DNA from 4 places in the Streptomyces sp. NBC_00341 genome. Region 1 is predicted to be linked to each of the others. Evidence: riboswitches for the same ligand, from Rfam matches in the RefSeq annotation. Region 1 holds a riboswitch; each other region holds the start of a gene.
What was found. A riboswitch is a leader RNA that binds a small molecule or an ion and turns the genes downstream of it on or off. The one in region 1 is predicted to bind cobalamin.

Region 1 (5,497 bases):
CGGTCAGGAAACGGCGGCGGAACGCGTCGCTCTCCAGCGAGCCGTGCCAGTGGGTGCCCCACACCGCGCCTGACCGGCAGCCGTCGAGCCGCTGTCCCTGCCCGTCGGTGAGGAACGGCTCGCCGCCGCGTACGTCCGCGACGCCGTGGTGGATCTCGTACCCCTCCACGGGGGCGCCGAGCGCCTCACCGACCGGCCGGGCGAGCGTCTTCTCGCGGTCGAACCGGACGCGGACGGGCAGCAGCCCGAGCGCGTCGACCTGCCCGGCGCGCGACTCCACCTCGTCCTCGATGTGTTCGCCGAGGATCTGGTAGCCGCCGCAGATGCCGAGCACCGGGCGGCCCTCCGCGGCGCGCCGCCGCAGCGCGTCGGCGAGCCCGCGCTCGCGCAGCCAGGCCAGCGCCTTCACGGTGCCCCGGGTGCCGGGCACGATGACGAGGTCGGCGTCGGTCAGCTCCTCCGGGCGGTCCACGAACCGCACGACGACGCCGGGTTCCGCGGCGAGCGCGTCCACGTCGGTGAAGTTGGACATCAGCGGGACGGCGCACACGGCGACGCGCAGGATGTCCTCGCCGTGCGGCGGTGCGACGACCGACTCGCGTACGGTGCCGCGCAGCGAGACCCGCAGCCCGTCCTCCTCGTCGATGCCGAGGCCGTGGGCGAACGGCAGCACCCCGTACGTGGGACGCCCGGTGAGACCGAGCAGCATGTCCAGGCCCGGCTCCAGCAGTGACACGTCACCGCGGAACTTGTTGACCAGGTAGCCGGCGATCAGCTCCTGGTCCGCCGCGGCCAGCAGCGCCGTCGTACCGAAGAACGACGCGAAGACCCCGCCCCGGTCGATGTCCCCGACGACCACCACCGGGAAGCGCGCCGCCCGTGCGATGCCCATGTTCACGATGTCCGTGCGCCGGAGGTTGATCTCGGCCGGACTGCCCGCGCCCTCGCAGATCACCGCGTCATACGTGGACCGCAGCTGCTCCAGGCAGTCCACGACGGTGGACAGCAACTGCTCCTGCCTGCCGCCGTGGTAGCCGCGGGCGCTCATCTCGCCGATCGCGCGCCCCATCAGGACGACCTGGCTGGAGCGGTCGCTGCCGGGCTTGAGCAGCACCGGGTTCATCAGCGCGGTCGGCTCCACCCGGGCGGCCTGGGCCTGCATGGCCTGGGCCCGGCCGATCTCGGCGCCCTCGCGGGTGACGAAGGAGTTGAGGGACATGTTCTGCGCCTTGAACGGCGCGACCTTCACCCCCCGGCGCACCAGCCAGCGGCAGATGCCCGCCGTGACGACGCTCTTGCCCGCGTCGGAGGTGGTACCGGCGACCAGCAGTCCGCCGCTCATGTCGGTCTCCGTCCTGAGGTGCGCGCACCCGGGGCAGGAGTCCCCGGGCCGCGCGTCGAGGTGATCCGTCGTGCGGCGGCGCCCACGCCCAGCCGGGCCGCCACGCTGACGCCGAGGGCCAGCACCCCGATCCGGCGCGACAGCCGTACGGCGCGTTCGATGTCCTCGGTCTCCACGGCCCGGCCCGCCTCGCCGTTGAGCACGGGGCGGTGCTCGACCCGGCCGCCGTAGGCGAGGGTGCCGCCGAGCCGTACGCCGAGCGCGCCCGCGAACGAGGCCTCCACAGGGCCCGCGTTGGGGCTCGGGTGCTTGGCGGCATCCGCCTGCCAGGCCCGCAGCGCGCCCCGGGGCCGGCCGCCGGCGGCGACGGCGAGCAGGGCCGTGAGCCGGGCGCCCGGCCAGCCCACGAGGTCGTCGAGGCGGGCGGAGGCCCAGCCGTAGCGCAGGTAGCGGGGCGACCGGTGGCCGACCATCGCGTCCAGGGTGTTGGCGGCCCGGAAGCCGACGAGTCCGGGGACCCCGCCCAGCGCACCCCACACCAGGGCGCCGACCACGGCGTCGGAGGTGTTCTCCGCGACGGACTCCACCACCGCGCGGGCGATCTGCGGTCCGTCCAGGGACTGCGGGTCGCGGCCGCACAGATGGGGCAGCCGCTCCCGCGCCAGGCCGAGGTCCCCGGCGGCCAGCGCGCCGCCGATGGACCGGGCCTCGCGCCCCAGCGACGTACCGCCGACGACGGACCAGGTGGCGGCGGCGGTCAGCGCGACGGAGGCGGCGGGACGGCGGCGCAGGGCTCGGGAGGCCAGTGCGGCACCGCCGGCGGCGCCTCCGGCGCAGACCAGGGTGTGCAGGGCGCCCCACCCGCGGTGGTCGCGCCACAGACGGTGTTCGACGCCTGCCGCGGCGCGCCCGAAGGCGGCGACCGGATGTCCCCGGCGGGGATCACCGAGCAGCAGATCACCGATCAGACCGGCCGTGGCGCCGTACGCGAAAATGCGATCGGCACGCACGGTTCAGCCGGCCGTCGCGCCTCGAAGGGCCTTCGCGCGGGCGGCTGGTGCTGGTCGAAGGGGAGACACGGAGACGGGCGCACGGCGGCCGGGCATGGCGATATGTCCTCACTCAGGGTCCGCGCCCTGGTTCGACGTGACCGGCGACGAGAGTCTCCTGGCTCCCGGATCCGCAGTTCCCCCGGTCTTCCAGCCCACTCGGCGTGGACCGTGACTTCCGGTGGTGGGGGACTGCTCCCCGGTGACAGTGGCGGGACCGCGCCGGATTCGCACCGGCTTCCTCTGCTGTCGCCGTAATGGCTCCGGCAGTCCACCACGCTCCGCGAACGCCAGTCAACCTACCGTTGACCTGCGACGGTGCAGTGTGCTGAGACGCACATCGGGCCGGCCGCACCCGAGGTGCGGCCGGCCCGACGCGGCGGACGGATCAGGGGCTGTGGATCAGGCGACGATCAGGTAGATCCCGTAGGCCACCGCCGCCGCGCACAGTCCGAAGCAGACGTACGCGCCCGCGCGGGCGAGCATCAGGGACCCGCCGGACTGCCCGCCCTGCTCGGCCGGTTCCGGCTGCCTGGAGAGGCCGGCGATGCCCAGGGTGAAGAGGCCCACCAGTGCGACGGTGGCGACGAGAGAGACGCCGAAGACGGTGCCGAGGGCTGCCCAGTCGATGTTCATGGAGGATCTTCCTTACACCGTGGCGGGTCGTGCCGGGTCGGCTACGGACGGGGCCGGGATGGTGGCGGTGAGGTCGTGGGCCTGGGCGGCCGCGGTGGGCGGCGGGCTGACGGCCGCGATGGCGGTGGTGATGACGCCCGCGGGTTCGGCGTCCCCGGTGACCGGAGCGCCGTCCTGGGCGCCGGGTGCGACATCGTCCTGGCCGACCGGCTTGCGGCGGGACAGGACCCAGATCGCTCCGGAGCCCGCGATCAGCAGTACGGCGACGAGTACGACACCCCAGGTGCCCTGCTTGGTGAGGAACTCCGCCCCCGCGCCGACCAGACCGGCGGCCGGCAGCGTCAGACCCCACGCGATGAACATCCGGGTGGCGGTGGACCAGCGGACCACACCGCCCCGGCGGCCGAGTCCGGCGCCCATCACGGCGCCGGAGCAGGACTGGGTGGTGGAGAGGGAGAAGCCGAGGTGCGAGGAGGCCAGGATGACCGTGGCCGCACTGGTCTGGGCGGCGAAGCCCTGCGGCGGCTTGAGCTCGGTGAGGCCGCTGCCCATGGTGCGGATGATGCGCCAGCCGCCGAGGTAGGTGCCGAGCGCGATGGCCATTCCGGCGCTGACGATGACCCAGACCGGCGGGTTCGAACCGGGGGACAGGACTCCGCCGGTGACCAGGGCCAGGGTGATGATGCCCATCGTCTTCTGTGCGTCGTTGGTGCCGTGGGCGAGGGAGACCAGCCCGGCGGAGGCGATCTGTCCGGCGCGGTAGCCCTTGGCGGTCGCCTTCTCCTGGGCGCCGCCCTGGACCTTCCCGCCGATCCGGTAGGTCAGCTTGGTGGCCAGCAGCGCGGCCAGTCCGGCGACGATCGGGGCGGCGACCGCGGGGAGCAGCACCTTGGTGACGACGGTGCCGCCGTCGACCGACGACCAGCCCGCGGACATCACCGCGGCGCCGATCAGACCGCCGAAGAGGGCGTGCGAGGAGCTGGACGGGAGCCCGACCAGCCAGGTCAGCAGATTCCACAGGATGGCGCCGACGAGCGCCGCGAAGATGACCTCGGTTCTGAGGCCGTTCTCATTGATGATCCCGCCGGAGATCGTCTTGGCGACCTCCACCGACAGGAACGCGCCGACGAGGTTGAGAACGGCGGACATCGCCACCGCTGTCTTGGGTTTGAGTGCGCCGGTCGAGATGGTGGTCGCCATCGCGTTGGCGGTGTCGTGGAAACCGTTCGTGAAATCGAACACTAGAGCTGTCACGATCACAATCGCGAGCAGCAGCGTGATGTGTTCCATTTACCCAGGCAATCGTTCGACGTCAGTGGCACGAGGAACGTAGGCAACCTGGGTGAACGGAAGATGAACTGAACAGGGCGTTGCGGTGACCCCAATCGGAGGGGCGTCGCTCTGTTTGGCCGTGGTCCGACAGGTCGGGGCGGGCAGGGGGCGGTGTGGGCCCCGAATCCGGGGCCGGCCGGTCTCCGGCGGGAGACGGAATCATGGACCGCTCATCAGTTGAAAGGATCTTCGTATGAGCGATCAGCGGCAGGATCCGGTCGAACACGCCGGGCACATCGAACACACCGGTGCCACCGACCACGCCGGAGACATCGAACGGGCCTGGGGCGCGGTCGTCGCCACCGCCCGCAGGACGGCGGCCGACGGACTGGTCGTCGGCACCTCGGGCAACGTCTCCGCGCGGGTGGGCGGCACCGTCCTGGTCACCCCGAGCGGTGTGCCGTACGACCGGCTCCGCCCAGAGGACGCGGTCGGCGTCGATCTGGAGGGCAACCAGGTCCTCGGTGAGCTGGCCCCGACCAGCGAACTTCCGCTCCATCTCGCGGTCTACCGGAACACGGCGGCGGCCGCCGTCGTGCACACCCACGCGGTGCACGCCACAGCCGTCTCCACGCTCGTCGCCGAGGTCCCGCCGATCCACTACGCGGCCGCGCTGCTGGGCGGCCCCGTCCGGGTCGCCGCCTACGCCCGGTACGGCACCGACGAGCTGGCCGCGAACATGCTGACCGCCCTGCGGGACCGCACCGGCTGCCTGCTCGGCAACCACGGAACCGTCACCTACGGAGCCACCCTCGACGAGGCGTACGACCGCACCGCCCAGCTCGAATGGCTGTGCCGCCTCTGGCTCGCCGCGAGCGCCGTCCCCGGCCGCTCCCCGGCCCTGCTCACCCCGGACCAGCTGAGCGACGTCGGGGAGGCGCTGAAGGGGTACGGGCAGCCGGACTGAGCCCGCCGGGGGCGGGGGTCGTCACCGGACGGCCCCCGCCCGCTGGCCGAGTGCGCGAGCGCCCATGAGACTGAAGCCGTGCACCCGGCAAAAGCGACGGCAGCAGTCGTCACCTCACTCCTCGGCGCCGGTGCGGCAGCGGTCGCGGCCGGCCGGTACGCCGGCGACGTCGCCCTCAAGGCGCCGTCCGGACGTCCGTTCCCCGCCGACCGCAGAGTCACCGTGCACGCG
Region 2 (5,497 bases), 5.6 Mb from region 1:
AGAGTCCGACGCGTACTCGCCCCTGTACCTCCTGGAGCGCCGGGTCGAACAGGCCGTCCCGGCGGGCCGGGCCGCCCTCGGCATGCTCGGTGACGTCACCGCCGAGACCCGCCGGATCAGCCGCGCGGGCCTCCACACGGCCGCCGGGCTGCTGACCGCGCTGTGCGCCTCTGCGGCCCGACGCGACCGGGACCTCTTCGGCCGCCTCCTGCCCGCCGACACGGACGGCTTCGCCCTGTACTGGCTCACCGCCGCCCGTTACACGGCTGCCGTGGCCGAGTCCCTGTGCGCGGCATCCTGGGAAGACCCGCGGCCGGCCCGCTGACCGCCGTCACGCACGCGGTCCGGGCCCGCGTGCCGGGCGTCGCTCATGCCTCGGCGGCTGCGCCCGTGGCCGCTGCGATCAGGGCGGTCGCCGCGGCGCGGGAGGCCGCGGCCACGTCGGAGTCGTGGTCCATCAGGGCGGAGATGCCGGCCCCGTCGTAGAGGATGTGGAGCTGGTGGCCCAGGGCGTCGGGGTCGGCGGCGCCGGCCTCGGCGGCGAGGCGGGTGAAGAGTTCGCGCATCCAGCCGCGGAAGCTGTCCGCCGCTTCCTGGACCAGTCCGCCGGGGCTGGCCTCGGCGCCGGCGCGGATGAAGGCGCAGCCGCGGAAGTCCGGCCGGTCGAACTGCCGTCCCTGGGACTCGAAGACCGCCAGCATCTGCTCGCGCGGCGTGTCGTACTCCGCGACGGCCCGGGTGATCCGGTCGACGGTGCCCGCGTGCCGGGTGTCCAGGTAGGCCCGGACGAGCTGTTCCTTGCCGCCGAAGGTGTTGTACAGCGATGCCTTGGCCACGCCCGCGTGCTCGATGACCCGGTCGATTCCGACGCTCTGCACGCCCTCGGCGTAGAACAGCTCGTCGGCGGCGGAAAGCAGGCGCTCGCGCGCCGACGGCTTCGCGGTGCTCCGGGCACTCGCCATGACGGTCACTCCTTCAGACAGATCTGTCTACATTATGCCCCGGCCGGAGGCCACCCTCAGGTGTTGCCGCCGATCCGCTCGCCCGGCAGGACCGCCGCCCCGTCCCGGCCGCCGCGCACCAGTCCGAGCAGTGCGAACGCCGCGAGGACGATCACGGCGACGCCGTACTCCTGCGCGGTGGCGGCCAGTCCGCCCGCGTGGACCACGAGGAACCCGGCGATCACGGTGGGCACTCCCATGCCCAGGTAGGAGACGACGAAGAGCAGCGACAGGACCCCGGAACTCTCGTGCGGCCGGGCCAGCGGCATGACCGTACGGATGCCGCCCTGGAACCCGCTGCCGAAGCCGACGCCCGCGAGGGCGGTGCCGGCGAAGAAGCCGGTGGGGGAGGAGCCGCGGATCGAGGCGAGGGTGAGTGCCACCCCGGCGATCAGCGCGAGGATGCCGGTGAGCATCACCGTCCGGGTCGCGGCCCTGCGCAGGACCAGGACCGAGACGGCGGCCACCCCGGCGAGCACGAACAGGCTGAGCCCGCCGAGGACTTCGGACCCGGAACCGGTCAACTGCCGTGCGAGGGACGGGCCGAGTGACCCGTACAGTCCGGCCAGCGCCCAGACGGCGAACAGTACCGGCGCTGCCACCAGCATCGGGCTGCGTACGGCGCGCGGCAGCTTGATCTCCGGGGCCAGACTCGCCAGCGCCCCCGGCTTGCGGGTCACCGTCTCCGCCATCAGTGCGACGGCGACGGCCTGGACGACGAAGACCGCCAGCAGCCCGAGGTAGACCAGGTGCGTGGGGGCGGGAAGGAACTGGACGACGAGGCCGGAGACCAGGGCGCCGGTCGCCGTGCCGATGCCCGGGGCGACCGCGTTGGTGATCGTGCCGCGCTCCCGGTTGATGTCCATCATTCCCGCACCGATCGCGCCGAGCGCCGCGCCGGTCGACAGACCCTGGACGATCCGGGCGACCATCAGCGCGGGCACGCCGTCGGCGGTCGCGAACACGATCATCGAGGCGGCCTGCGCCGCCAGCGCGGCCAGCAGGACCGGCCGCCTGCCGACGTGGTCGGAGAGCTTGCCCATGGTGAGCAGCCCGAGCAGCACCGCCACCGCGTAGACGCCGAAGACCACGGTGGTGGTGATCGGGTCGAAGCCCCATTCCGCCTGGTAGACGGCATAGAGCGGGGTGGGCGCGCTGGAGGCCGCCAGGAACGAGATGGTGATCGAGGCGAGTGCGTACAGCGCCACGTTCGGCGGCAGCCGTCGGGCCCGCGCGGGTATGGCAGTGGATAGGGGAGCGGATCCGGTCCCGGATCCGGGACCGGTGGGCGCCGCGTCCGAGGTGCGGGCCGGGTTGGACGTCCGGGCGACCGAGGGATTCGTCATGACCATTCCCGTCCAGGATGTGAGTAGACCTGTCTGTCTAATCTCTGGAAGTAGATTAGACAGACAGGTCTACTCAGGTCAAACGGGAGAAGTGCCGAACGGGAGAAGCGAGGGTCACGGACCTGGCGTCGCCCGGTGGCTCAGTAAGGCCGGCCCCGGGTGGAACGAGAGGCCCCGGTCGTCAGGACGGCTCGGCGGGGCAGCTGGTGTCCCGTGCCGGGACCGCCAGGTCGGTGAGGTAGCTGTCCACGGCGTTCTCCATGCACGGGCCGCTGGTGACGCTGCCGTGCCCCCGGTCCTCGTAGGTGAGGAGTACGCCGCTGCGGCCGAGCTGCCGGGCCACCGACACGGCCCACGGGTAGCCGGTGGCGGGGTCGTGCAGGGCGTTGGACAGCAGGACCGGCGGGGCGCCGGGCGCGTCCAGGCGGTGCTGCGGGTTGGCGGTCGGCGCGCCCAGACAGGCCGCCGCCATGTGGATCGACAGCAGGTAGGGCAGGTCGGGCGCGGTCACGTTCATTGCGGCGACGAGCGAGGCGTACTCCCGGTAGTCGCGCACCGGCAGCTGCCAGTCCGAGCAGAAGACCGGGGTGGCCGGCGGCAGCGGCGCTGTCCCGGTGGGTGATGCCGGCAGCGGCTTGCTCGCCTCCATCCCCGCGATCACCGTGGCCAGTCCCGCGTAGTCGGCCTCGTAGAACCTCCGGAACGCGTACTTGTTGACCAGGTCCGAAGCCGACAGTGACCTCCCCGGACTGTCCGGGTCCGCCAGCTCGCCGCGTGCGGCGCGGGCCAGCAGGCCCTGCCAGACGGCGCGGACGTCGCGGCCGTGCAGCGCGCAGTCCGCCGCACCGGCGCACCACTTCACGAACTCCTGGAACGAGTCCTGCGCCGCGGCCGCCTCCGAGCGCAGGAACTCACGGGTGGCCGCGACGCTGTGGTCCATCACGCTCTCCAGCACCATCGCGCGCACGCGCCGCGGGTAGGTCTCGGCGTACTGGGCGCCGAGCAGCGTGCCGTACGAGCTCCCGTAGAAGGTCAGTTTCCGCTCGCCGAGGGCGGCCCGCAGCGCGTCCAGGTCACGGACCGTCTGCCCGGTGTCGAGGTGCTCGAACACCGGGCCGGTACGGGCCCGGCAGTCGGCGCGGAGCCGCCTGTTGTACGCCAGGGTGGCGTCGAAGTCGGCCTGGCTCCTCAGCTCCGGTGACGGCCGTTCGGCGAGCAGGTCACCGGAGCAGGTCACCGGGTTGCTGCCGCCCACGCCGCGCGGGTCGAAGCTGACGATGTCGAACCTGCGGCGGACCTCGGGGCTGAACCGGTTGATCCCGCTCACCACCCTCTCCACACCCGAGTCGCCCGGCCCGCCGGGGCCGAACACCATCGAGCCGACGCGTGCCCCGGGTTCGGTGGCCTTGCGGCGGGCCACGGCCAGGTCGAGTCTCGGCCCGTCGGGGCGGTCCCAGTCGACCGGCACCGAAAGCGTGGCGCACTCGGCTCCCGGTTTCGCCGGGGCGGCACACGGTGCCCACCGCAGGGCCGCCGTCGCGGGCGGCGACGCGTGGACCGCGGGAGCGGCGGCGAGGCCGGCGACGGCGGTCGTGGCAGCGGCCACGGCCGTGGCCGTGCCCCGTGCGGCGACGAGCCGCAGCGCAGATCTGTCCCTGAACGGCATGGATCCTCCTTGCGAGGAGAGCGGTTGTGTCAGGCGTGCGGACCCGGCCGGGGCACCCGCCGTCACGTTAGGTGCGCCGTCGCCCGTGTGGTGCCCGCATCAGGGGCTTCTCCGGGTCGGGTCAGGGACCGCTCGGGGACCGTTCAGGGGGATCGGGGGCGATCGGGGCGCGGGGGCCCAGATAAGGAGGGGTCCGTGCCGTACCCGTAAGCTGCTCACGCCCCGCGGGGGAAGTCCGGTCGAATTCCGGCGCTGACCCGCAACGGTAGGCGGAGCCGTCCTGATGGCTCCGCGAGCCCGATTACCCGCGGCGGTGAAAGCTCCTGTCAATTCGCCGTGGACTGCGAGAGGTGCTGCACAGGGCGCCTCGCGTCCGGGCCGCTCCTTCGATCGTGCAGACGCACGGCCTGAGGTGAAAGCGATCCGAACGTGGTCACTCCCCTCGAACGCATACCAGCCCCGCCCTCGCGCGCGGCGCGCGCCGGTGGCGGGCCCGCCCCTCCCCGGCGCGTTCCCCTGCCCCTGCTGGTGATCACGCTGTGTGCCCTGCTGCCGCTCTCCCTGGTCTGCGGCGCCGGAATCGGTGCCTCCGGGATTTCCTGGGGAGAGGTGTCGCGCTACCTGTGGGCCGGCCTGACGGGACAGCGGATCGCTCCCGGCGAAGTTGCCGGGTACACCATCGTGTGGGAGCTGCGCTTTCCACGAGCCTTGCTGGCCGCGGTCGTCGGAGCCGGACTGTCCGCGATCGGCGTCGCGGTGCAGGCCATGGTCCGCAACGCCCTCGCCGACCCGTTCGTCCTCGGCATCTCCTCCGGCGCGGCCGTCGGTGCCAACGCCGTGCTCATCTTCGGGGTCTTCGGCGCATTCGGCGTCTGGGCGCTGTCCACGGCAGCCTTCCTCGCCGCACTCCTCGCGATGATGCTCGTGTACGCGGTCGCCCGCACCGCGCGCGGACTGACCCCGCTGCGCCTGGTCCTGACGGGCACGGCGATGTACTACGGCTTCTCGGCCATCACGACGTTCATGGTGTTCGCCGCGGAGCGGGGCGAGGCCGCCCGCTCCGCGATGATGTGGATGCTGGGCAGCCTCGGGGGCGCCACCTGGTCCTCCGTACCGATCGCCGCGGGCGCCACGATCGGCGGCCTCGCCCACCTCTGGTGGTCGGCGCGCCGGCTCAATGCCCTGGCGATGGGTGACGAGACCGCCGCCGCGCTGGGAGTGGACGCCGGGAGACTGCGCAAGGAGCTGTTCCTGGTCTCCGCCGCGGTCACCGGGGCACTGGTGGCGGTGAGCGGCGCGATCGGCTTCGTCGGGCTCATGGTCCCGCACGCCGCGCGCATGCTGGTCGGCGCGGATCACCGCCGTCTGCTGGCCGTCGCACCGCTCGCGGGCGCCGTCCTGCTGATCTGGGTGGACATCCTCTCGCGGGTGCTGCTCGCCCCGGCCGAACTGCCGCTCGGCGTACTGACCGCGATGATCGGCGT
Region 3 (5,497 bases), 1.1 Mb from region 1:
GCCCGGACGCCCGCGCGATCTCCGAACGGCTCATGGGTCCCTCGTGGTACAGCGTCGCCAGCACCAGCGACCGGTTGTGCACCCGGCTGTCCAGGGTGCTCGCCTTCTGCCGCTCCGGAGGCCGGCGCGGCAGCGCGGGAACCTGAAGCAGGCTGCGCTGCGGACGGAGGGGCCCGGTGGGGGGAACGGCGGATTCGCCCATGGAGTGAAGCTGCTTCCTAAAGTGGCTTTACTTAAGATGCTTTAGATAGTCAGTCGCATTCCTGCCACCGTCAAGGGGGTGGACGGGTGTTTTTCGGCCACGCCGTCGCTGTGCCCGTGAGGGAGCCCGAACCCGGCGGCCCCTCCGGCGTATCCGCGCTCGTGGTGCCGGGAGTTGGTGGACGCGGGTAGGGGCCGGCCGGGAAGCGGCCTGACCGGTCGGACCGTCAGGCGGCCCTGGCTGCCCCGGCCGCACGGGCGACGGGATGCAGCGCGGCGTACTCCAGGGGTGCGGACGGGTCGATGGAGACGTCCAGGGGTGCGGGTTCGGCTCCCGCCCGGACCAGCAGGTCTCCGACCGCGGCGATCATCGCCCCGTTGTCGGTGCACAGCTTCAGCGGCGGGACCCGCAGCGTGATGCCGGCGGCGAGGCAGCGTTCCTCGGCCAGTGCCCGGACGCGGGAGTTGGCCGCCACTCCGCCCACCACGACCAGGGTGTCCACGCCGTGCTCACGGCAGGCGGCGACCGCCTTGCGCGTCAGTACGTCGGCCACGGCCTCCTGGAGCGAGGCGGCCCCGTCCGCCAGGGGCAGTTCCTCGCCGCGCAGCCGGTGCTGCTCGGCCCAGCGTGCGGCGGAGGTTTTCAGCCCCGAGAACGAGAAGTCGTGACGTGAGTCCCGCGGGCCGGAGAGCGGGCGCGGGAACGCGACGGCGCGCGGATCGCCGTCCCGGGCGGCCCGGTCGATGGCAGGGCCGCCCGGATAGCGCAGCCCGAACACCCGGGCCACCTTGTCGAAGCACTCGCCGGCCGCGTCGTCGACGGTGTCGCCCAGGTGCGTGATCGGGTCCCGGGCCAGATCCCGTACGAGCAGCAGGGAGGTGTGGCCACCGGAGACGATCAGCACCATGCAGGGGTCGGGCAGCGGCCCGTGCTCCAGGGTGTCGGCAGCCACGTGCCCGGCCAGGTGGTGCACCCCGTACAGCGGCACCCCGAGCGAGAACGCCAGGGTCTTCGCCCCGGCGAGCCCCACCTGGAGCGCACCCGACAGTCCGGGGCCGGTGGTGACCGCCACGGCACCGATGTCCGCCATCCGCAGCCCCGCCCGGTCCAGCGCCTCCCGCACGACAGGCGTGAACGCGTGCAGGTGTGCCCGCGCCGCGATCTCCGGCACCACTCCGCCGAACCGCGCGTGCTCGTCCATGCTCGACGCCACCGCGTGCCCGAGCAGGCGCCCGTTCCGCACGAGACCCGCGCCGGTCTCGTCGCACGAGGACTCGATGCCGAGCACCACCCGGGACTCCATGGCGTACCTTTCCGCACAGATTACTAATTGCAAGTCATGTGCAATAAGGATACGTCGAAGCCCACCCGGGTCGGTCGGGCGCCCCGGCGCAGGGCGACGGTGTCACCGGCGTGGACCACCTTCGCGCCCTCACCGACTTCGTCTGCATCACGCCGGGCGGCCCGGCGGTACTCGCCACGTTCCGCCGGGCCGCCCGGCGCGCCCGTTTCCAGGCGCCGGTCCGCTTCACGCCCGCCGGACCGGCCGACCCAAACGCCCGCCCGTAACCTCCGGCCGCTGCCCCGAGTCCTTCGCGATCAGGAGACGGGCAGCTCGCCGCGGACGGTGCGGGCCGCGGCGACCAGGTTCTCCAGCGACGCCTTGGTCTCGGGCCAGCCGCGGGTCTTCAGACCGCAGTCGGGGTTGACCCATAGGCGCTCTGCGGGGATGGCCTTCAGCCCCTCGCGGAGCAGGGCCGCGGCCTCGTCCGCGTCGGGCACGCGCGGTGAGTGGATGTCGTACACGCCGGGACCGGCCTCGCGCGGGTAGCCGTGTGCGGCGAGTTCGCGGGCTACCTGCATGTGCGAGCGGGCGGCCTCCAGGCTGATGACGTCGGCGTCCAGGTCGTCGATGGCCTGGACGATGTCACCGAACTCCGCGTAGCACATGTGGGTGTGGACCTGGGTGTCCGGCCGTACCCCGCTGGTGGTGAGGCGGAACGACTCCGTCGCCCAGTCCAGGTACCCGGCGTGGTCCGCCGCGCGCAGCGGGAGCGTCTCGCGCAGGGCGGGCTCGTCGACCTGGATGACCGAAGTACCCCCCGCCTCCAGGTCGTCGACCTCGTCGCGCAGCGCGAGCGCGACCTGGCGTGCGGTGTCGCCGAGCGGCTGGTCGTCGCGGACGAAGGACCAGGCCAGCATGGTCACCGGTCCGGTCAGCATGCCCTTGACCGGGCGCCCGGTGAGCGACTGGGCGTACGAGGTCCAGCGCACCGTCATCGGCTCGGGGCGGGAGATGTCGCCCGCGAGGATCGGCGGGCGGACGTAACGCGTGCCGTACGACTGGACCCAGCCGTGCTGGGTGGCGAGGTAGCCCGTGAGCTGCTCGGCGAAGTACTGCACCATGTCGTTGCGTTCGGGCTCGCCGTGCACCAGGACGTCGATGCCGGTCTTCTCCTGGAAGGCGATGACCTCCCCGATCTCGGCCCTGATCCGCTCCTCGTAGCCGGCCGTGTCGATCCGTCCCGCGCGGAGATCGGCGCGGGCGGTGCGCAGCTCGTTCGTCTGCGGGAACGAGCCGATGGTGGTGGTCGGCAGCAGCGGCAGCCCGAGGTGGGCCCGCTGGGCGGCGGCGCGTGCGGTGTACGGCTGGGAGCGGCGGCCGTCGGCGTCAGTGATGGCCGCCGTCCTGGCCCGGACGGCGGGGTCGCGGGTGATCGGGGAGTTGGCGCGGGACGCGAGGTCGGCGCGGTTGGCGGCGATCTCGGCGGTGATCGCGCCGGTGCCCCGGGCCAGTCCCTTCGCGAGCGTGACGATCTCGGCGGTCTTCTGCTCGGCGAAGGCGAGCCAGCGAAGGATCTGCGGGTCGATGTCCCGCTCCGGCGCGGTGTCGAGCGGGACGTGCAGAAGGGAGCAGGACGCGGCCACGTCGACCCGGTCGGCGAGGCCGAGGAGGGTGGCGAGGGTCGAGAGGGACCTCTCGTAGTCGTTGATCCAGATGTTGCGGCCGTTGACGACACCCGCGACGAGGCGCTTGCCGGGAAGCCCGCCGACGGCGGCGAGGTCTTCGAGGTTGGCGGCGGCGGCATCGGTGAAGTCCAGTGCCAGACCCTCGACCGGGGCCTTCGCCAGGACGGGGAGTGCCTCGCCGAGCCGCCCGAAGTAGGAGGCGACGAGGAGCCTGGGCCGGTCGGTGAGGCCGCCGAGGTCGCGGTAGGCGCGGGCGGCGGCGTTCAGCTCGGCCGGGGTGCGGTCCTGGACCAGGGCGGGTTCGTCGATCTGCACCCACTCCGCGCCGGCGGCGCGCAGATCGGCGAGCACCTCCGCGTACACCGGCAGCAGCCGGTCCAGCAGGGTGAGCGGCTCGAAGCCGGCCGCCACCCCGGGGGCGGGCTTGGCCAGCAGAAGGTAGGTGACCGGGCCGACGAGCACCGGCCGGGCGCTGTGCCCGAGCGCGACGGCCTCCCTGAGCTCGGTGACCTGCTTGGTGGAGTCGGCGCTGAAGACGGTGTCCGGACCGAGTTCGGGGACGAGGTAGTGGTAGTTGGTGTCGAACCACTTGGTCATCTCCAGCGGCGCCACGTCCTGGGTGCCGCGAGCCATCGCGAAGTACCCGTCGAGCGCGTCGGCGGCGACGGCCGCACGGTGCCGCTGCGGGACCGCGCCGACCATGACGCTGGTGTCCAGGACGTGGTCGTAGTACGAGAAGTCACCGGTCGGGACCTCATGGACGCCGGCGTCCGCCAACTGCTTCCAGCTGGACCGGCGCAGTTCTGCCGCCGTCTCCCGCAGGGCGCCGGCGGTGACGCGGCCCTTCCAGTACCCCTCGACGGCCTTCTTCAGTTCCCGGTTCGGGCCCTGGCGGGGGTAGCCGTAGACGGTGGCTCGTGCTGCCGCGGCTGCGGGCTTGGGTGTCACGGAAATCTCCTTCGCGAGATGACTCCTGAACATCCCGGAGACGGGACACGGACGCGAAGGGATGACGAACCGGACGGATATCGCACACGCCTCGGCGCGGATTCTCCGTCTGGATACGTACGCCGACCCGCCCACGAGGTCACCGGGATATCCGCGTCCGAGGGTTCGGGTGCGGGCAACGGGCAGGTCTTCGGACTCGTGGGCTCGTCTGCCGGGGGCAGACTCCTACTGGCCGTCGCTTCCCGGATCCGAACGGATCCAGTGCGTATGACGGCGGTCGTTCCCACTTACCGCTGCGGGGCAGTCCCGGATTCACACCGGGTTCCCTCTTGCGACGCGTCTGTCTGGCGGACAGGGCGAACCAGCTGCACCGGCCAGCCTAGAGGGTGGACCGCCCCTGCGGCACCGCTGTTCACCATCCGGGATGTGGAAGGGGGCGAAGACCTTGCTGCGAGGTGGCGTGTTTCGCCTCCGGGGCCTGCCGGTCCTCAGGCTGGTCCGTTGGCTCTGCTGTGGTCGCACGGAATGCGAGATAGCTGGGCCATTGGCCCATAGGGATGGGTCCAAGTTGAACCATTAGCCCCCCAGGTGTTGAGATGTGGCTGTCAATGGCGCTGCGGGTCCCTCGGGGATCTCTGTGGCGCCTTTCTCATGTCTGCGCTGGTGCCATGCGCGAAAGGGGCGAGGCGACTTGCTGAAGAGGGCGTTCGTCGCACACGATCCCGGACGGATCCGGCTGCGGTTCGCGTCCCGGGCCGTGCTCGGCATCGGGCTCGCCGTCGCGCTGTGCGGGGCGGTCGGACACTCTCTGGTGGCGGCCATCACGGGAGGCCTGGCCGCGCTGCTCGCCCTGTTCACGGTGACCGACCCGACCGTGCGCGGGCAGGCGACGACGACCGCGCTGCTCCCCGTCGTCGGCCTCCCGGTGCTCACGCTCGCCGCCGTGCTGCACGATGTGCCCGTCGCCCGCGACCTGGCGTTCCTCGCCGTCGTGGGGGCGGGGGTGTACGCGCGGCGGTGGGGGCCGCGCGGGCACTCGCTGGGCGTATTCGCCTTCATGGCCTACTTCTCCGCCCAGTTCCTGCACACCGTGCCCGGCCGGCTGCCCGAGTTGTACGCGGCCGTGCTGCTGTCGCTCGTCGCGTCATCGCTGGTGCGGTTCGGGGTGTGGTGCTACGAGCGCCGGATCGCGGCCCCCGTGGCGGCCGGCCTTCCCACGGGAGCGGCGGGGCTGCGGCGGATCACGACGCGGCAGGCCGTACAGGCGACCCTGGGCGCGGGATTCGCCCTCGCGGTGGGGCAACTGCTCTCGGACCAGCGCTGGTACTGGGCGGTCGGCGCCACCTGGTGGGTGTTCGTGGCCACGACCTCGCGCGG
Region 4 (5,497 bases), 4.2 Mb from region 1:
GAAGAACGCGACGAGCCGCCCGATCATGTGCTGCTCGCCCGGCGACAGCTTGGCGAGGTCGGAGACGTCGGAGTGGAGGTCGACCTCCTCCACCGTCCAGGTGTTCTTGATCGCGTCCCGGTAGCGCTCGTAGAAGTCCGGGTAGCGCATGGGCCGCAGGGTCAGTTCGAAGCCCGGGTCCAGCAGGTTCTTGTTTTCGTTGGTGCTCATTACTGGCAGGCCTCGCAGGACTCGGGGTTTTCGAGGGAGCAGGCGATCGCGTCCGCGTCGGGTGCGGCGGCCTGCTGTACGGGAATGGGGGCGGCGGCAGCGGCCTGGCCGGACGCGGCCCGCGCGATCCGCGTCGCCGGGCGCGAGCGCAGGTAGTACGTCGTCTTGAGCCCCTGCTTCCAGGCGTACGCGTACATCGAGGAGAGCTTGCCGATCGTCGGCGTCTCCAGGAACAGGTTCAGCGACTGGCTCTGGTCCAGGAACGGCGTACGGGCCGCCGCCATGTCGATCAGGCCGCGCTGCGGGATCTCCCACGCGGTGCGGTACAGCGCCCGCACGTCCTCGGGGATCCAGGCGAAGCCCTGCACGGAGCCGCTCGCCTCGCGCAGCGCCTCCCGGGTCCGCGCGTCCCACACGCCGAGCTTCTTCAGCTCGTCCACCAGGTAGGCGTTGACCTGGAGGAACTCACCGCTGAGCGTCTCGCGCTTGAAGAGGTTGGAGACCTGCGGCTCGATGCACTCGTACACGCCCGCGATCGAGGCGATCGTCGCGGTCGGCGCGATGGCCAGGAGCAGCGAGTTGCGCATGCCGGTCTTCGCGACCCGGGCGCGCAGCGCGTCCCAGCGCTCCGGCCAGTTCAGCTCGGTGTCGTAGTGGTCGGGGTGCAGCACACCGCGTGCGGCCCGCGTCTCGGACCAGGCGGGAAGGGGACCCGACCGCTCGGCCAGCGCGCAGGAGGCCTCGTAGGCGGCGAGCATGATGCGCTCGGAGATCTTCGTGGAGAGGGCGCGCGCCTCGGGGGAGTCGAAGGGCAGCCGCAGCTGGAAGAAGACGTCCTGGAGGCCCATCGCGCCCAGGCCCACCGGCCGCCAGCGGGCGTTGGAGCGCCCGGCCTGCTCGGTCGGGTAGAAGTTGATGTCCACGACCCGGTCCAGGAAGGTCACGGCGGTGCGCACGGTGGCGTCCAGGCGCTCCCAGTCGATCGTGCCGCCCTCGACGAACGCGCCGAGGTTGACAGAGCCGAGGTTGCAGACGGCCGTCTCGCCGTCGTCGGTGACTTCCAGGATCTCGGTGCACAGGTTCGAGGAGTGCACGACGCGGCCCGGCTCCGCGGTCTGGTTCGCGGTCCGGTTGGAGGCGTCCTTGAACGTCATCCAGCCCTGGCCGGTCTGGGCGAGGGTCCGCATCATCCGGCCGTACAGCTCACGGGCCGGCATGGTCTTGCGGGCCAGGCCCTTGGCCTCGGCGGCGCGGTACGCGGCGTCGAACGCGTCGCCCCACAGGTCGACCAGCTCGGGCACGTCGGCCGGGGAGAACAGCGACCAGGTTCCGTCCGCGTCGACCCGGCGCATGAACTCGTCCGGGATCCAGTGCGCCAGGTTCAGGTTGTGCGTGCGGCGCTGGTCCTCACCGGTGTTGTCGCGCAGTTCGAGGAACTCCTCGATGTCCGCGTGCCAGGTCTCCAGGTAGACGGCGGCGGCGCCCTTGCGCCGGCCGCCCTGGTTGACCGCCGCGACGGAGGCGTCGAGCGTCTTCAGGAACGGCACGATGCCGTTGGAGTGCCCGTTGGTGCCCCGGATCAGCGAACCGCGGGCCCGGATGCGGGAGTACGAGAGGCCGATGCCGCCCGCGTGCTTGGAGAGGCGCGCCACCTGGTGGTAGCGGTCGTAGATCGAGTCCAGCTCGTCCAGCGGCGAGTCCAGCAGGTAGCAGGAGGACATCTGCGGGTGCCGGGTGCCGGAGTTGAAGAGCGTGGGGGAGGAGGGCAGGTAGTCCAGCCGGCTCATCAGCCGGTACAGGGCCGCGACCTCGTCCAGCGCGCGCTCTGAGTTGTCCTCCGCGAGCCCGGCGGCCACCCGCAGCATGAAGTGCTGCGGGGTCTCGACGACCTGGCGGGTGATCGGGTGGCGCAGCAGGTAGCGGCTGTGCAGGGTGCGCAGTCCGAAGTAGCCGAAGCGGTCGTCATCCCCGTCGGCGAGCGCCTGTCCCACCAGGGCGTCGAGGGCGGCGGCGTGCAGCGTCACGAACTCGGCGGTGCGGTCCGCGATCAGGCCCTCGTGGTGTCCGACGGCGACCGAGGAGGAGAAGGACGTCGCGCCCTGCCCGGCGGCCTCGTCCGCGATGGAGCGGGTGAGCAGCCGGGCGGCGAGCCGGGAGTAGGCGGGGTCCTCGGAGATCAGGCCCGCGGCCGCCTCTGTGGCCAGCGAGCGCAGCTCGGCCTCGTCCGACCGGGCGTTGCGGCCGCGCAGCGCGGCGGCGGCGACGCGTCCGGGGTCGGTGTCGGGCAGATCCGCGGTGAGCGCGGTGAGGGTCCGCAGCAGTGCGGTGCCCGGTCCGTCGCTCGTGGTTCCCGTTGATTCGGCCGCTGAAACCGGATCGGCTGGCGCGATGGTCACGTGGTGCTCTCCCTCGCTCGGCTCTGGGCCGGGGGGGAGCGGGGCAGCCGGGCGGAGCGGGGCCCCGTCGGGGCAGCACTCCGTGCGGCGTCCACCGGCCCATCCACGAGGCCCGGACGTCTGGGCATCCGGTTCGGTCGAGCCGGACGCGCTGTCGGCAGGTCCTCGGACTCGGGGGTGCACAAAAGCACACCGAATACACCGTTGCGGGACAGTTCCGGATTCGCACCGGATTTCCCTGCGGCGACAGCGAGCACGAGCATACATGTGGGGGCCGCCGGATGAGGCAGCCCCCACATGTTGTGTCGCGTGACCGATCAGGAGACCGTCCGTGTCGTGTCGCCTGGCCGTCAGGAGAGGCCGATCAGGAGTCCGCCGGGAACTCCAGGCGGTACGTCAGGAGCGAGAGTCCCTCGATCGGATACCAGTCCCTTTCCGGGGTCCGGACGAAGCCGAGGCGCCCGTAGATCCTATGGGCCCCGCGCATGGCCGGCTGCGTCGACAGGACGATCCCGGTGACCCCCGCGGTGGCCCGTGCGCGGTCGACGCAGGCCCGGACGAGCGCCTCGCCCGCCCCGGCCCCGCGGGCCTCGCGGGAGACCGCGAGCATCCGGAACTCGGCCTCGTCCGGCGCCGCGATATCGGCCCAGCGGTTGCCCGGCGGCGCGTAGGTGACCCCGCCGAGGACGCGGCCCCGGGCGTCCGCCGCGACGAGCACCTCGGCCTCCTCGGCCCGCCGGGGGACGTCGCGCAGCTGTACCAGGTACGGATCGTCGGCGCCGAAGTCCAGCAGCCCGTCCCCGAGATAGGCCTCGGCGGTGATCTCGCCGAGGGCGGCGTACTCGGCGGGCTCGACCGGCCTGATGGTTATGTCCATGCAGGGGAGTCTGCCGCACCCCCGGGCGGCGGTGGCACGGGGTTTTCCGCCCGGACGCGCGAACGGGGAGCCGCACCCCCTCGCAGGCGGGGTGCGGCTCCCCGTTCACCTCGGTCAGTGACCGCCAGGGGCCCCGGCCGTGGCCGGCGGGAGCTCCGTCTTCACGCCCGGGTCGCCCGCGTCCGCGGTGTAGTCGCCGGGAGAGGTCTCGTCGAGCCCGGCAGGGGCCTTCAGTGCGTTCAGGACGAAGGTGAGGACGACGGTCACCACGATGTTCAGCACGAACGCCGTCAGGCCGATGTAGCCGATCTCGCCGATGCCCGGGATCTCCTTGGAGGACCCGCCGAAGTGCGCCTGGGTGGGGCTGGCGACCCCGTAGGCGGCGGCCGTCCCGTAGACCATGCCGACCGCCCAGCCCGCGAGCAGCGCCCAGCGGTGGAACCACCGGGTGAACAGGCCGCCGACCAGGGCCGGCATCGTCTGGAGGATCCAGATCCCGCCCAGCAGCTGGAAGTTGATCGCGACCGTCTTGTCCATGGTGAGGACGAAGGCGAGCGCGCCGACCTTCACCAGCAGCGACACCAGCTTGGAGATCCTGGTCTCCTGGGCGGGGGTCGCGTCGGGCTTCAGGAAGTCCTTGTAGATGTTCCGGGTGAACAGGTTCGCCGCGGCGATCGACATGATCGCCGCGGGGACCAGGGCGCCGATGCCGATGGCGGCGAACGCCACGCCCGCGAACCAGTCGGGGAACATGTCCTCGAACAGCTGCGGGATCGCCAGCTGGCCGTTGTCCACCTTGACCCCGGCGGCGATCGCCATGAAGCCGAGCAGCGCGAGCAGGCCCAGCATCAGCGAGTACAGCGGCAGGATCGTGGTGTTGCGGCGGATCACGTTGCGGCTGCGGCTGGAGAGCGTCGCCGTGATCGAGTGCGGGTACATGAAGAGCGCCAGCGCCGAGCCCAACGCCAGCGTGGCGTAACCCCACTGGCCGTCCACGCCGGGCGCGAGCGCACCGGTCGGCTTGGAGCCCGGCGGGCCGTTGAACTTCTCTTGCGCGGCGGCGAAGATGTCGTCGAAGCCGCCGAGCTTGATCGGGATGTAGATGATCGCCACGGCGATGACCAGGTAGATCAGCCCGTCCTTGACGAACGCGATCAGCGCGGGCGCGCGCAGTCCCGAGGAGTACGTGTACGCGGCGAGCACAGCGAACGCGATCAGCAGCGGCAGGTCCTTGATGAACCAGTGGGTGTTCTCGCCGCCGCCGACGCCCATCACGTCCAGCACCGCCTGGATGCCGACGAGCTGGAGCGCGATGTACGGCATGGTGGCGAGGATGCCGGTGACCGCGACGGCCAGCGAGAGCCCCTTGGAGCCGAACCGGCCGCGGACGAAGTCCGAGGTGGTGACGTAGCCGTGCTTGTGCGAGACCGACCACAGGCGCGGCAGGAAGGTGAAGATCATCGGGTACACCAGGATGGTGTAGGGCACCGCGAAGAAGCCCGCCGCGCCGGCCGCGTAGATCGCCGCGGGCACGGCGACGAAGGTGTACGCGGTGTAGAGGTCGCCGCCGAGCAGGAACCAGGTGACCCAGGTGCCGAAGGACCGTCCTCCCAGGCCCCATTCGTCGAGGCTGGCCTCGTTCTCCGCCTTGCGCCAGCGGGCGGCCATGAAGCCGACGACCGTGACGGCCAGGAAGAAGAAGATGAAGACGCCGAGCGCGATGCCGTTCACGCCGTCCTTCATGCGGACGCACCCCCCTTGCGGGCGCGCTGGTCACGCTGCCACAGCTTGTACGCGATCATCGTGAGTGCGGTCGAGATGAGCACCCAGAGCATCTGGTACCAGTAGAAGAACGGGATGCCGATGAAGGTCGGGTCGATCTTGGCGTACGAACTCACCCAGAGCATCGCCACGAACGGCGCGATGAGGCAGAGGGCGATGACCACCCGTACGGGTGTGACCGTGGGTGGTCCTGCTCCTGGGTCCGCTGGCTTTCCTTCTGGTTCTTCCGGCA

Region 2: linked by a shared signal. The riboswitch ahead of OG892_RS33250 (iron ABC transporter permease) and the one ahead of OG892_RS08045 (cobalamin biosynthesis protein) in region 1 are both predicted to bind cobalamin.
Region 3: linked by a shared signal. The riboswitch ahead of metE (5-methyltetrahydropteroyltriglutamate--homocysteine S-methyltransferase) and the one ahead of OG892_RS08045 (cobalamin biosynthesis protein) in region 1 are both predicted to bind cobalamin.
Region 4: linked by a shared signal. The riboswitch ahead of OG892_RS27310 (ribonucleoside-diphosphate reductase subunit alpha) and the one ahead of OG892_RS08045 (cobalamin biosynthesis protein) in region 1 are both predicted to bind cobalamin.

Annotation. Positions count from the first base shown of each region.
Region 1 covers NZ_CP108002.1:1,803,197-1,808,693, reverse strand. Annotated here, with positions in the region: gene OG892_RS08050 (cobyric acid synthase) at 1-1,342, opposite strand, end outside; gene OG892_RS08045 (cobalamin biosynthesis protein) at 1,339-2,352, opposite strand; cobalamin riboswitch at 2,503-2,636, opposite strand; gene OG892_RS08040 (hypothetical protein) at 2,794-3,027, opposite strand; gene OG892_RS08035 (inorganic phosphate transporter) at 3,040-4,317, opposite strand; gene OG892_RS08030 (class II aldolase/adducin family protein) at 4,553-5,266, shown strand; gene OG892_RS08025 (alpha/beta hydrolase) at 5,345-5,497, shown strand, end outside.
Region 2 covers NZ_CP108002.1:7,390,355-7,395,851, forward strand. Annotated here, with positions in the region: gene OG892_RS33230 (hypothetical protein) at 1-325, shown strand, start outside; gene OG892_RS33235 (TetR/AcrR family transcriptional regulator) at 369-962, opposite strand; gene OG892_RS33240 (MFS transporter) at 1,019-2,347, opposite strand; gene OG892_RS33245 (alpha/beta hydrolase) at 2,529-4,013, opposite strand; cobalamin riboswitch at 4,195-4,341, shown strand; gene OG892_RS33250 (iron ABC transporter permease) at 4,443-5,497, shown strand, end outside.
Region 3 covers NZ_CP108002.1:672,704-678,200, reverse strand. Annotated here, with positions in the region: gene OG892_RS03100 (ROK family protein) at 1-202, opposite strand, end outside; gene tsaD (tRNA (adenosine(37)-N6)-threonylcarbamoyltransferase complex transferase subunit TsaD) at 429-1,505, opposite strand; gene OG892_RS03090 (hypothetical protein) at 1,616-1,771, shown strand; gene metE (5-methyltetrahydropteroyltriglutamate--homocysteine S-methyltransferase) at 1,802-4,120, opposite strand; cobalamin riboswitch at 4,284-4,501, opposite strand; gene OG892_RS03080 (FUSC family protein) at 4,812-5,497, shown strand, end outside.
Region 4 covers NZ_CP108002.1:6,025,853-6,031,349, forward strand. Annotated here, with positions in the region: gene OG892_RS27305 (ribonucleotide-diphosphate reductase subunit beta) at 1-210, opposite strand, end outside; gene OG892_RS27310 (ribonucleoside-diphosphate reductase subunit alpha) at 210-2,606, opposite strand; cobalamin riboswitch at 2,745-2,882, opposite strand; gene OG892_RS27315 (GNAT family N-acetyltransferase) at 2,971-3,483, opposite strand; gene mctP (monocarboxylate uptake permease MctP) at 3,598-5,226, opposite strand; gene OG892_RS27325 (DUF3311 domain-containing protein) at 5,223-5,429, opposite strand.